Acidicapsa acidisoli: one gene and its partner. Each later gene encodes a partner of the first gene's protein in a complex. Links are inferred from orthologs where the notes say so. Each region holds a gene or a part of one and is shown on either strand. Other genes may lie near its edges.

What was found.
Region 2: the proteins of trxB (region 1) and trxA are in contact, whole or in part, in a crystal structure (PDB 1F6M), measured with the Escherichia coli proteins. The link is inferred for Acidicapsa acidisoli from one-to-one orthologs.

What each region holds. Positions count from the first base shown.
Region 1 is NZ_JAGSYI010000001.1:2,224,089-2,230,584, forward strand. Bases 1,235-4,018 are described here. They hold trxB (thioredoxin-disulfide reductase), read left to right. Parts: upstream 1,235-2,052; coding sequence 2,053-2,985; downstream 2,986-4,018. Other genes in these bases: OHL23_RS08945 (cytochrome P460 family protein), read left to right, coding at 1,235-1,307; OHL23_RS08950 (allantoinase), read right to left, coding at 1,737-1,946; OHL23_RS08960 (DMT family protein), read right to left, coding at 3,021-3,350; OHL23_RS08965 (YggS family pyridoxal phosphate-dependent enzyme), read left to right, coding at 3,405-4,018. In the rest of the region: more of OHL23_RS08945, read left to right, coding at 252-1,234; more of OHL23_RS08965, read left to right, coding at 4,019-4,157; OHL23_RS08970 (DUF167 domain-containing protein), read left to right, coding at 4,154-4,477; OHL23_RS08975 (sodium:solute symporter family protein), read left to right, coding at 4,553-5,983; OHL23_RS08980 (DUF503 domain-containing protein), read left to right, coding at 6,003-6,299; 30S ribosome-binding factor RbfA, read left to right, coding at 6,358-6,496.
Region 2 is NZ_JAGSYI010000002.1:521,239-527,726, forward strand. What follows is about bases 3,713-6,488. They hold trxA (thioredoxin), read right to left. Parts: upstream 5,390-6,488; coding sequence 5,036-5,389; downstream 3,713-5,035. Other genes in these bases: OHL23_RS12205 (response regulator transcription factor), read right to left, coding at 3,713-4,071; lexA (transcriptional repressor LexA), read left to right, coding at 4,365-4,970; thrB (homoserine kinase), read right to left, coding at 5,756-6,488. Outside these bases: flagellar basal-body MS-ring/collar protein FliF, read right to left, coding at 1-333; flagellar hook-basal body complex protein FliE, read right to left, coding at 361-702; flagellar basal body rod protein FlgC, read right to left, coding at 740-1,243; flagellar basal body rod protein FlgB, read right to left, coding at 1,268-1,630; OHL23_RS12200 (sigma-54-dependent transcriptional regulator), read right to left, coding at 1,763-3,208; more of OHL23_RS12205, read right to left, coding at 3,274-3,712. UniProt on the Escherichia coli protein: Participates in various redox reactions through the reversible oxidation of its active center dithiol to a disulfide and catalyzes dithiol-disulfide exchange reactions.

The DNA of each region.
Region 1 (6,496 bases):
GGCCAATGCTGGATGAACACGAGAACATCCGAAAAGGGCGAGCTACTGTGAGGGTTTTCTAACAGGAACGGATGCCGTTGGCGGACCACGTTCACTCCGCCCCTGACATCCCTCCCGCGCACTTGATACGAAGGTACCGGTCGATACCATCGTCCAATTGTTTTACTCCCTTGCCTCCGGCTTAATTGCAAGTGTTCCAGACGCACGTCACATCGGGTTTGGAAGGCTCTCTTTGCGGAGGAGAACACACGATGCCTGAACTTCTCAGGGAATCTACAGGCCTGCCGTGGATTGGCAGGTGGCGCGGAAATGATTGCCGTGTGGCGCTAGAACAGAATCTGAGGCTTGGAGTAATCATTGCAATGCTGGGCGCTTTGCTTACAGGTTGCACAGCGGACAAACATCCTTCCCAGGAGGAAAGCAACCTGGCCAATGCAGCTAAAGACGTTGCCATTCCATTGGAGGCAGGAAAGAAAAATAACCCCCTGCCTGAGACGGGCGAGGTCGTGAGCCAGGGGCAGGAAGTGTTTCTCGGGTCGTGCGCCCAATGTCACGCTCCCGACGGGCGCGGAGATACGAGTCTCGGGCACAGCATGGCCCCGCCTGCCATGGATCTCACCTCGGCCCACGTGCAGCACTGGAGCGACGCGGAACTGTTTTGGATCATACAGAACGGAGTTCGCCTCACAGGCATGCCTGCCTGGCGGTCGAGCATTTCCGAGAACGACACCTGGAAGCTTGCACGCTTCATCCACAGCCTTCCCCGGCTCGACTCCGCCTCCGCTTCCACAGCAGTCCCGTCACAGGCACAAGCCGCCATTCCTGCGCAGGACAAGTACGCCCTCAAAGTACTGAATGGCGTCGCGTTCTCCGAGTTCAAGGGATACGAAAGCTGGCCGGTGATCGCCATCAGTCATAACGGCAATACACTCGCCGCGATCCTCGGCAATCCGGCGATGATCAACGCCTACAAGGCGGGTATTCCCGGTAACGGCAAGCCCTTTCCCGATGGCGCCAAGATGGTGAAGGTCCATTGGATCGCGAAAGTGAATGTCGAGGAACCCGGTGCGCCGACAGTGCCAGGCACCCAGCATGACGTTGATCTCATGCTGAAGGACAGCAAGCGGTTCGCGGACAGCGGCGGATGGGGTTACGGCGCATTCGAGTATGACGCGGCGTCCAATGCGTTCAGGGCCGCCAACTTGAAAGACAAGCCGCCGCAGGGGAACGATGCCAAGTGCGGATTCGCGTGCCACACGGCAGTGAAATCAAAAGATTACGTTTTTACGGGCTACGGGCAGAGGTGAGCTCTCTTGAAGACGCCGTTTTCGGTAATTCGCAGATTTTGTTGACGAATTTAAGTTGCCTCCTTGAAGCGACCTAAAATGAGACTTTACGAGATGTTCGTTTCTGATCGGCCACACTACAATAGTCTTCGGTGATAGGCGAGCTAAAAATCCGGGAGCGACGACGCGTAGTCCGTCGAATCTGGTTTGTAAGGAGTTTTATAGCTCTCATGCTTGCATGTTTGGTCTTCGGTTGGATGAACGGTGGGCCGGTATTTCCGCGTGCCATAGGAACTTTCTTCAACCTGTTATGGACTGCTGGCTCGATAGCGTACCTTCGACAGCTACAACGGCGACTGAGGTAAGCTCGCCAATCAACCGCCCGCAAAACGACGTTTTCGGTAATTCGCAGAGGGCCGTCGAGGACTTCGCCGACGGCTCTGGGCCTGCTTAAATCTCCGGATAGAAGTCGAAGAAGGCGTCGATGCTCATGCGCAGCTGGCCCTCGATTTCTTCTCGGGAGCCTTCGAGTACGTGCATCGTGACATGCGCTTCTTGGCCATTGGCTAGTTTGAGGGTTGCGTCCTGCACCTGAGCGACTTCGCCCTCGGGCAGGAGGCGGAGACCGTAGATCAGAGTCAGATTCGCCATAAGCTTCATCTTATCTCCAGAAGAGAAGCGATGCGGTGCGGCTGGAAGTCGGGGATTGTTCCGGGTACTCCACTACAATTACCAAGTCCACATAAATCGCTGGGGAAAGATCACAATGCAGGAAATTCGCGATACCGTCATTCTGGGTTCCGGCTGCGCAGGCCTCACTGCCGCTATTTACACCGCACGTGCCAACCTCAAGCCGCTGGTGCTGGAAGGTCACGAACCGGGCGGCCAGCTTTCCATTACCACCCTGGTCGAGAATTTTCCGGGATGGCCAGATGGCATTCAAGGGCCGGAACTGATTGAAAACATGAAGAAACAGGCGGCGCGATTTGGCGCTGAGTTCAAGACGAGCCACCTGGTTTCGGTTGATTTGAACGTGCACCCGTTCCGGCTGAAGACGTCGAACGGAGAGTACGGCGCTCGTACCCTGATCATTGCCTCCGGCGCCAGCGCGCGCTGGCTGGGGCTGCCGAGTGAGCAGGCCTTGATCGGCCACGGCGTCTCAAGCTGCGCCACCTGCGACGGATTCTTCTTCAACGGCCAGGAGATTGCTGTCGTCGGCGGCGGCGATACCGCGATGGAAGAGTCGCTGTTTCTGACCCGGTTCGCGACCAAGGTTTACCTGCTGCACCGCCGCGAAAGCTTCCGCGCTTCGAAGGTGATGATGGAGCGGGTCATTGCTCATCCCAAGATCCAGATCCTGACCGACACGGTCGTCGACGAAGTGCTCGGCGTCGAGGAGAAGTCGGTCTGCGGGCTGCACATCCGCAATGTCAAGACCGGCGAAAAGTCAGTCCTGCCGGTGACAGGGTTCTTTCTCGGCATCGGTCATGAGCCCAATGCCAAGATGTTCCACGGCCAGATTGACCTGGACGACGAGGGATACATCCGCACGAAAGACAACGTGCTGACCAAAGTCGCAGGAGTCTTCGCTTGCGGCGACGTGCAGGACCGGCGCTATCGCCAGGCCATCACTGCAGCCGGGACGGGCTGCATGGCTGCGCTCGAAGCGGAGAAGTTCCTAGAAGAGCACGGACACTGAGGGCTGGCGTCGGCCACTCCTCAGTAGAACGTTGCTTACCATGGCTTGAAGACGAAGAACGCCGCGGCGACCAGGCAAAGCCCCGCCGCGGCGTGGTTCCATCGGAGCTGGGTTCCGAAGTAGAGCATGGTGAAGACGGCGAAGACGCAGAGGGTGATGATCTCCTGCATTACCTTGAGTTGCACCGGGCTGAAGCGTTCCGATCCGATCCGATTGGCCGGGACTTGCAGGCAATATTCAAAGAAGGCGATGCCCCAGCTTACGAGGATCACTTTCCAAAGTGCATCCTGGCGGTATTTCAGGTGTCCGTACCAGGCGATTGTCATGCAGATATTCGAGAGAATGAGCAATATTACTGTCCACATATCAGCTAGGATGACGGACGGTGGCCATGGGTTGTTGCATCGGGAGCGGGGGACATGAGCGAGCAAACAGAACGGCAGACGGTGATCCGGGAAGATCTTGCGCGCAATCTCGAACGGCTCGAAGACCTGATTGCAAGCTCGTGCCGTGCGGCCAATCGCGCTCGTTCCGAGGTGGAACTAGTGGCTGTCTCCAAGAATCATCCTGCGGAAGCGCTCGTTGCAGCCGTTGAGCTCCGCTTGCGCGTCTTTGGCGAAAACCGTGTACAGGAGTTTGCGGCCAAGTCTGTCGAGTTAGCCGCGGCCGGTGTTCGCGGCCGGATGCGGGCGCATCTGATCGGGCATTTGCAATCGAATAAGGCAGCGAAGGCTGTTGAGGTCTTCGACGCCGTCGATTCGGTGGATTCGCTGCGACTTGCGGAACGGCTCGATGAAGCCGCTGGGCGAATCGGCAAGCGGCTGCCGGTGCTGCTGGAGATCAAGCTCAGTCATGAGGAATCGAAGGCTGGTCTTGCCCCAGATTCGACCGAGCTGGCGGAACTGTTGGAAAAGCTGCCGTCGCTGCACAATCTGGAGGCGCAAGGTTTGATGACCATCGCTCCGCTGGATGTGCCGGAAGACGAGACTCGCGGCTGTTTCCGTGCGCTGAAGCTGCTGCGGGACCGTTTCGCGGTGGAGCATCCACGGCTCAATCTGCCGGTGCTGTCGATGGGCATGAGCGGAGATTTTTCGCTGGCCATCGCCGAGGGCGCGACCCGCATCCGCGTTGGAACGGCGCTTTTCGGGATGCGGCCCGGCTATCCGAAATGAGCGATGATACGGCGACGAGCTTTCTGCGAGATCATCCGGATGGCTGCTCGCTTGCGATTCGCGTTCAGCCGGGAGCGAAACGCACGGCAATTGCTGGCATCCACGGCGAAGGCGCCGATTCGCGGCTGAAAATCGCGCTCCAGGCGCCACCCATTGAGGGACGAGCGAATGAGGCGCTTGTCGATTTTCTGGCGGAAATATTCAGCGTTGCGCGCTCCGCTGTGATCGTTGCGTATGGCCAGACGGGCAGATCGAAGCTGGTGGTTCTAAGGGGCATTGCGCTTAATGTCGCCCGGAGCCGGATTCAGTCCCTGCTCTGACCGGCTCCGAGGCTTTTTCCGAGCCCCATCCGTTACACTCGCTTTAATTCGAGTCTGCGAAGGAAACGCCTGCCCATGTCGTCGCTTTACGTCATTCTGCTTGTTGTCATAGCTGCCGCGCTCATGGGCGTTTCGCTGTTTCGTGCCTCGCTGGTCAAGACCAAGGCGGATTATCTGGTTGCCGGGCGGTCGCTGCCGGCTACGGTGCTGGTGCTCACGCTGCTCACGTCGTGGATCGGTGCGGGGTCGCTCTTTGCCGGTGCGGAAAATGCGTACCGGAACGGATTTGCCGCGCTCTGGCAGGCTGGCGGCGGCTGGCTGGGCCTGTTGCTCATCTACTTCATCGCGCCGCGCGCACGAAAGTTCGCGCAATTCACCTTGCCGGATCTGCTGGAGGCACGCTACAACCAGACGGCGCGGGTTCTGGGCACGATCGCCATTCTCTTTGCCTACGTAGGCATCACCAGCTACCAGTTCAAAGGCGGCGGCAACGTACTGCACCTGATCTTTCCCGAGACCGTCTCGCCCGAGCTGGGCACCTACATCATCGCCGTCTTCGTCATCGTGTCGACGGCCCTGGCCGGCATGTCGTCGGTGGCGTATATGGATGTGGCTATCGGTTCGCTGGTCACAGTGATCTGCATCATCTCCGCACCAATGCTGTTTGTGAAGGCCGGTGGATGGACCGGTCTTCATGCGACGCTGCCGGAGACACATTTTCAGATACTCGGAAATCTGACCTTCTTGCGGGCGATGGAATTTCTTGTTCCGACGATGCTGCTGATGCTGGGCAATCAGGTAATGTATCAGAAGTTCTTCTCGGCGAAATCCGAGAAGGACGCGCGGATTTCGGTCATAGGCTGGATTCTCGGCACTGTTCTGCTGGAGACTTTGATCGTGGCTATCGCGGTCTTCGGTTCGGCGCTTTACCAGACTGGCGAGGTAGCAAAGCAGCCCTACGAAATCATCCCCTACACGGCGCGTCACGGGCTGCCTGCATTCATGGGCGCGTTGCTGCTCTCGGCGGTGTTTGCCAAGGTGATCTCCACTGCTTCGAATTACCTGTTTTCTCCGGCCACAAATCTGGTCAACGACGTCTTTGTGCGCTATATCGCGCCGGACGCGTCTCACAAGCGGGTGCTGATCATCTCACGGTTGGCGGTCGTGGTTCTTGGCTGCTGGGCGCTCTATCAGGCCATCTACGCTCAGAGCATTCTGCAGAAAATGCTGTACGCGTACACGATTTATTCGGCAGCACTGACGCCGGTGGTTCTCGCGGCGTTTTATTCAAAGCGCGTGACCGCCTGGAGCGCGGTCGCAGCCATCGGCACCGGAACCGTGGTCACACTGGCATGGGATGTTCCCGGCGTCAAAGATGTCTTCCCGCAGGTGATTGCGCAGCGCGATGCGATCTTTCCGGCGCTGATTGCCGCCGTCGCCGCGCTGATTGTCGTCAGCCTCTTTACCGCCCCGCCAAGCGCGGAGCAACTGGCAAAATTCTCCTAGCGCTGATATTCAAAAGACAATGCCCGTAGCCCAACTCACGCTTGAAATTCGCATCGAACACGCCCACTCGCTCAAGGATCGACGGCAGGTAGTGCGGTCGCTGAAGGACCAGCTTCGCCAGGGATTCAATGTCTCCGTTGCCGAATTGGATGAGGCCGTTACCTGGCAGAGCGCAACGGTTGGGGTCGCGGCGATCTCTGGTTCGCGGGATTATCTGCGCGGTCAGGTGGAAGAGGTTGAGCGGGCCGCGGCGAGAATGATCCGGGAACTGGGCGCGGAGATCTCCGACTCATGGTGGGACTTCCTCGAAGGATGAGCCCCGCGACCTCTGGTATCCTATGGGGTTTACCTGAAGAGGAAACGGAGGGATTGCCATGGCCGAGCCAAGATCGCGTGTGTACCACCGGAATCGGGTGGCGGAGACTTTGCGCGAAGAGATCGGAACCATGCTGGAGGGCCAGCTTTCCGATCCGAGAATCGCGTTCTGCTACGTCACCGAAGTTGCGATGAATC
Region 2 (6,488 bases), on another replicon or contig:
AACTCGAATCGCCGTTCCGTTGGCCGCCAGATCGAATGGTATCTGCGCCTGGGTAAGAACCTGCGCCATCTGCCGCGAATCCTCCGGATCGAGACCGGCATACAGCGTTCGCCAATCCGTTCGAGTGCCGTACCAGGCCATACCAGAGATCGTTGCCAGGATGAGGGCTGCTCCGATCAAAGCCCAATTGCGCTGCCGAGGCGGCAACAGCGCCCATTGCGCTGCACCTTTGCTCCAGTAATCCCCGAAGACTCCGAGCGCACCCTGCGCTCCGACCGGCTCTGGAATCCCCGGAGTCGGCGATTTCTTATCTAACTGTGCTCCAGCTGCCATGGCTCCCCATCAATCCGACTTGAACGGCTAGAACTGCATTCCCATGACCTGCTGGTAGGCCGCCAGCGCCTTGTTGCGCACCGAGAGCACCAGCTCAAAACCCATCCCTGCCTTTTGCGATGCAATCATCGCCTCGTGCACATCCACGCCCTTGCCCGTCATCAGGCCTTCGATTGCCGTCTTCGCCTGCTTCTCAAGCTGCTCCACCTGCCCCATGGCGTCGGTGAAAACGTCGGCAAAGGGAGCCGGAGCGCCCGCAACAGCGCCGTGTAAATCCGTAATGCCGGGCGCGAATGCCACACCGTTCGCCGGACCGGCCTCGAGCGGTGCACCGAAGAGAGAAACTGGAGTCTGCGTCACTGGCAACATGCATCTGCCTTTCTGGTTTGCGATTCGGCAGCCGGCTTCACTTGGAGATATCCAAGGCCGAACTGATCATCGATTTCTCGGCCTGCACTGCCGAAGCATTCAGGCCGTAGGCCCGCGTCGCTCCCATCAGGTCGACCATCTCGGTAAGCGGGTTGATATCCGGATAAGAGACATATCCCTCAGCGTCCGCGTCTGGGTGGCTGGGATCGTAGCGCTTCAGCGGAGGCGCCGTATCCTGCACAACCGCTGCAATGTGTACTCCCGGTGCGATATTGCCGCCAGCGAGCGACCCCGTAGGCAACCCGGGCGCAAATCCGGAAAAGGGACCCTGGCCCGGAGCAGCCATCGACGCATCAAGCTGATTGGCAAACTCCGGGTCGCCTCTGCCAGCCGCAAAGACCACGTGCTGGCGGTGATAGGGCGTGCCCGCAGAAGTCCGTGTCGTTTCCGCGTTGGCCATGTTGGCCGCCACCACTTCGGCGCGCATTCGCTCCGCCTGCATCGCCGATCCGGATTGATCGATCATTCCAAAGAGATTCACTCGTCGGCTCCCGTTCCCGCGTTTCTATTTCGCGTCCGCGTGGATCGCGTCCATGATCCCGTTGTACTGCCCCTTGAGCAGCGCCACTCCGGCCTTGAACCGCAACTGCGCCTCGGCCAGATTCAAGCCCTCCCGGTCCATCGAGACGTTGTTTCCATCCGGCCGCACAATCAGGCCATCCTCGGCGATCAACTGCGGCTCAGGAAGCGCCTCGTCCGAGTCGATAGCATTCATCGCCTGCCGCATCTCGCCCTCAAAGTCCATCCCTACAGCGCGATAGCCGGGAGTATCGATATTTGCCATATTGGCGGACGTCAACTGGATCTGACGGGTATTGAGGTCCAGATACCTGGCAATTTTGTCGCTTAAATCCGTAGCTATCTGCATACTCTCCTGACTTCCTCTGCGCTTTCGGAACTCGCTGGCAGAGTTGCATTCGCTCAACCACGCGAACCAGACACAGCCTAGAAACTTCTAATGCAATTCCCGGAACTGCATCACAGCACAAACAAAGCTTCTTCAATTCACCGGGACCAAGCCAAAATCAATCTCATCCCGAGAAATCACTGGCTCGTCTCCAGCCAGAATCGCGGCTCGCTCCAACACATGCTCCAACTCCCGCACGTTTCCTGGCCATGGGTGACCGGAGAGCTTTGACATGGCGCCGGGATCGATCCGCTTCACGGGCGACTTACGCCCCATCCTCTCCAGGAAATGACCCACGAGTTGCGGCAGATCTTCCATGTGTTCCGACAGAGCCGGAGTCCGAATCAGAAAAACAGCCAGCCGGTAATACAAGTCGGCGCGAAACAGCCCCTTCTGCGCTAATTCCGCCATAGGCTGGTGGGTCGCGGCAACAATTCGCACATCTACCTTGACCCTCTCGTTATCCCCAATCCGCTGCAACTCGCCGCTCTCGAAGAACCGCAGGAGCTTCGATTGCAGCGCCAGCGGAATCTCACCGATCTCATCCAGAAACAGCGTTCCGCCGTCGGCCGACTCAATCCTCCCGATTCGCCCCTGTACCGCGCCGGTAAATGCACCCCGAGTGTGACCGAAAAGCTCCGCCTCAAGGAGTGCCTCGGGAATAGCCGCGCAATTGATGGCAACAAATGGTTTACGGCTTCGGGTCGAAAGGCGGTGCAGCGCCTCGGCTACCAGTTCTTTTCCCGTCCCGGTCGGCCCCTCAATCAACACTGGAGTCGACCTGGCGGCAACCAAACGGATGCGGCGGCTCACATCCAGCATGACCGCGCTGGATCCGATCAGCTCCGGAATAGGTTCCGTCTGGGCCTCGCGGCGGGCAACAATCATTGCGGGCACTCCACCTCCGGCAAGAGAAACGGGAATTCCGGCTCCTTGCTGAGGCGACTGAGCCAGCCGAGTCAGATCGGTCGATTTGTCATTGCTGCTCTGCCTGGACGGGCTCTCCGAAGCCGACATACATACAGGATTTCTGAGCCCAGAGTCGAACGCTTGAGGGCGTTGTTGTCCACGGGCAAGAAAGAGTTGCGCGATGGAATCACTTCTTTCCTCCAATTCGGGCGCTGCCTGCCAGGACGCCGTGTCACTCTCCAGGCTCCGCAGTGCGTACAGTAACTCCTGGCGGTGAGGACTGCGAGTGCCCTCTTGAAATGGTGTGCCGTCGGTCATCATCACGTCGACAAGCGGGTTTTCGCGATGAAACTCCGATAGAAACTCGTTCACTTCCAGATCGGCCAGCCACGGATCGATGACCATCGCATCCAGTTGCGGCATCGCCGTTTTGGCAGCCAGCCAGGCTTCCGCGCCGCCGGGAGCTTCCAGAACCTGCCAGCGCAGGCCAGACAAACATTCGCGCAGCCGTGCGCGAAGGCTCGCATCGGCACTCGCAATCAGGACAGTCTTTGTTCGCGACCGGGTCGACACCAGCGGAGCGGTCGGTGCAACGATCGAATTTGCGGACGAAATGACACTGTGCAACATGCGCTGCTCTCCTTGGATAGCGTTATGTAACTAAGAGTTGAGAATCGCTCTCTGAGTTCACTGCTTCAGGCGATCGGGACCGGACTGGATTCAGAACTGTTCAGCGGATCAGGATGCGCTATCGGAACCGTGCCCGCCAATGCGTTCCGGCTGTTTTGGGCTGCAAGCAAAGCCTGCACCGAAACCTGCATCTCCGTCTCGGTTGGCACCACATACCCCTGCCCGCGAACAGTGCGCAACAGGAAGCCCGGGGGAGGATCTTTCAGCTTGCGGCGCAAGTAGTTGATGTACACGTCGACGATGTTGGTCGTCTGGGCCGGCTCCATATCCCACACCGCATCCAGTAGTTCGACCCGGGAGACACACTGGCCTCGATTCAGCATCAGGTGCTCCAGCAGCGCGAACTCTTTGTTGGTCAGAGCGATTACCTGATTCCCCCGCCTTGCTGTATGCTCCAGCCGGTCTAGTTCAAGGTCTCCTGCTCGGAGAATCAATCTCGCCTCCCGTTTCCGCCGGACAAGTGCCCTGCACCGTGCGCGCAGTTCGTGCAGGCTGAACGGCTTCACCATCAGGTCGTCTGCGCCCAGATCAAGACACCGAATGCGCGTTTCCACTTCCTGCCGGCCGGTCAGGATCAAGATCGGCAGCTGAGGGTCGATAGCTCGCATTTCGGCAAGCGCCTGCTCCCCGTCCAGCACCGGCAGATTCAAATCCAGAATCGTCAAATCCGGGAGTTCGTCCCGAAATGCCCCCAGAGCCTCGACGCCGTCATAAGCACAACGCACCCGGTGACCGTCTGCTTCCATGCCTCGCCTCAAGAACATCGCCAGCGCCTGGTCGTCTTCGACTATCAGCAACTTCATGAACTCGCTCCCGGAGGTCAGACGCCATGTATTTTTGCTGGCGGCAACTGCCTCACCTCCACACTGCCCTGTGAGCCGAAGGTGCCTCAATGGAATTCCATTAGGAGAATCTGGAGAGTTCCGGGATTGGGAGAAGTTGAAAGGCATTCCCAAAAATGCTTCCAAATGGAACACTTCTGAGGGGAAGATCATTGGAATCCTCCCACCGCGCCCGACAGCCTTCACAATCTGTTGGGGAAGGTAGAGCGAAAATAGTTCTGGCTATTTCGCTTTTCATTCGCTAGAATGCGCCCATGGCTGTTACACGCAGACAAAAAGAGGTTCTCGACTTCCTGGAATCGTTCGTCAACCGCAATGGCTACTCGCCTTCCTTTGAAGAGATCGCGCGAGGATTGGATCTGAAGTCGCTTGCCACTGTTCACAAGCACATCACCAACCTCGAAAAGAAGGGGCTGCTGGACCGGGTTCACAATCGGAGCCGTTCCATCGACGTTGTGCCTGTCGGCACGCGCACCCGGACCAGCGAGCGCTTGCCCCTGATGGGTAGAATTGCCGCCGGTCTTCCGGTCGAGGCGGCCGAGAACACCGAGAGCATCTCCTTGCATGATGTGGTGGGAAACAAGGATGTCTTCGCACTTGAGGTGCGGGGTGATTCGATGCGTGACGAGCACATCATCAGCGGCGACTACGTCCTCGTCGAACGCACCCGCACCGCCCGTCAAGGCGAGATTGTGGTCGCCCTGGTGCGCGGGTCGGAAACCACCTTAAAACGCTTTTATCTGGAAGGCGGCCAAGTACGCCTGCAACCGGCGAATCTAGAAATGGACCCCATCTTCGTCCCTGCCGCGCAGGTCGCAATTCAGGGACGAGTCCTTGGAGTCATCCGCCGCTATCGCTGACTTATGGCTGTCTTAGAGACAAAAAAGCGGCCAGGCATTAAAGCCGCCGGCCGCTTTTTGATGTCTTAATTCACGCTGGCAGGAGACAATGCCAGAACGCGATTGACCTTTTCTTCGATCACTTCCCGGGGCACATACCCGACAATCTGATCTGCAACCTTACCACCCTTGAAGATCAGCAATGCCGGAATTCCGCGGATTCCATAACGCGAAGGCGTAGCGCCATTCTTGTCGACATCCACCTTGACTACCTTCAGTTTACCGGCATACGCCGTCGCTAAATCGTCAACGATCGGGGCGATTGCCTTACAGGGGCCGCACCAAACCGCCCAAAAGTCTACCAGGACAGGCTGCTCCGATTGCAGCACTTCCTGATCGAACGTTGCATCACTCACTTCAAACACTGCGTTTCCGGCCATGATTCTCCTCGCGGTCTTGACAGTCAAGATTGCCACTCTCTGTCAGTCTAACCGCACCTGCCAGTTTATGAGATGCAATTGATCGCCGGAAGTCGCAAAGGCAACGGTCTAGGGCTAAAAACCCAGAGCCCAAACTGCACCAAGCCCAAAATGAACCTGAATATAAAAGCGCCCGGACTCCATCAAGGAATCTCGGGCGCTAGAGCAGCCCTCCCCCAGAACTGCCCACACGGTGAATCTAGGTTTTCTTCCGATCAAAAGCAAGAAATCTTAGGTAACACTGAAGGTAATCACCATCGGGGGATGTATTACTTGCTAACTACCATGGAATAAGCGGTTCAGCGGCGATAACTCCTTGCCTCTCCCTTATCTTTCCGCCGGTTCTAATTCATTGATGGAATTCAAGTTTCTTGTCACACCTCTTCGCTCAAACCGGACCGCCAGGATCTCCGCTTCCGCCTGTCCGGAAATAGCATCCCGAACCGCCTCGCAGGCGCCCGCGACCCATTCGTCTCCGGAAAGTACGAGCAAGACCGATGGTCCCGCGCCGCTCAAGGCTGCGCCCAGAATTCCCTCGCTCCCGGCTAGCGGAAGCAGAAGCGGCAGCAGCGGACAGATCTCCGATCGATATGGCTGGTGAATCCGGTCGGCCATCGCCGGACGCAGCAGGTCCCCGCGTCCCTGCGCAAAGGCGAGTCCCAGAAGAGCCGCCGCCTGAATATTTGCGACCGCATCGGCGCGCGAATACCTCTCCGGGAGCACGGCCCGCGCTTTGCTGGTGGCCAGCGGCGCCGTGGGCATCACAACCATCGCTCGCCAATCAGCGGGAGGCTCGACCCGCGCCGAGTGAATCACCCCACCTTCATAAGCGGCGACAACCATCCCTCCCAGCCAGCACGCGGCCGCGTTGTCCGGATGCCCTTCCAGCGCACACGCCTCTGACAGAATCCGCTCGCTGCTCCAGTTCAACCCGCCAAAATGCGAGGCAAGCGCAATCGCCGCCAGCCGTCCAGCCGCGGAAGAACCGCAGCCCATGCCCAACGGAATCTGATTCTCCATCCGCAGGGCCAGCGGAACCACGTCCCGCCCTTCCCGCGCC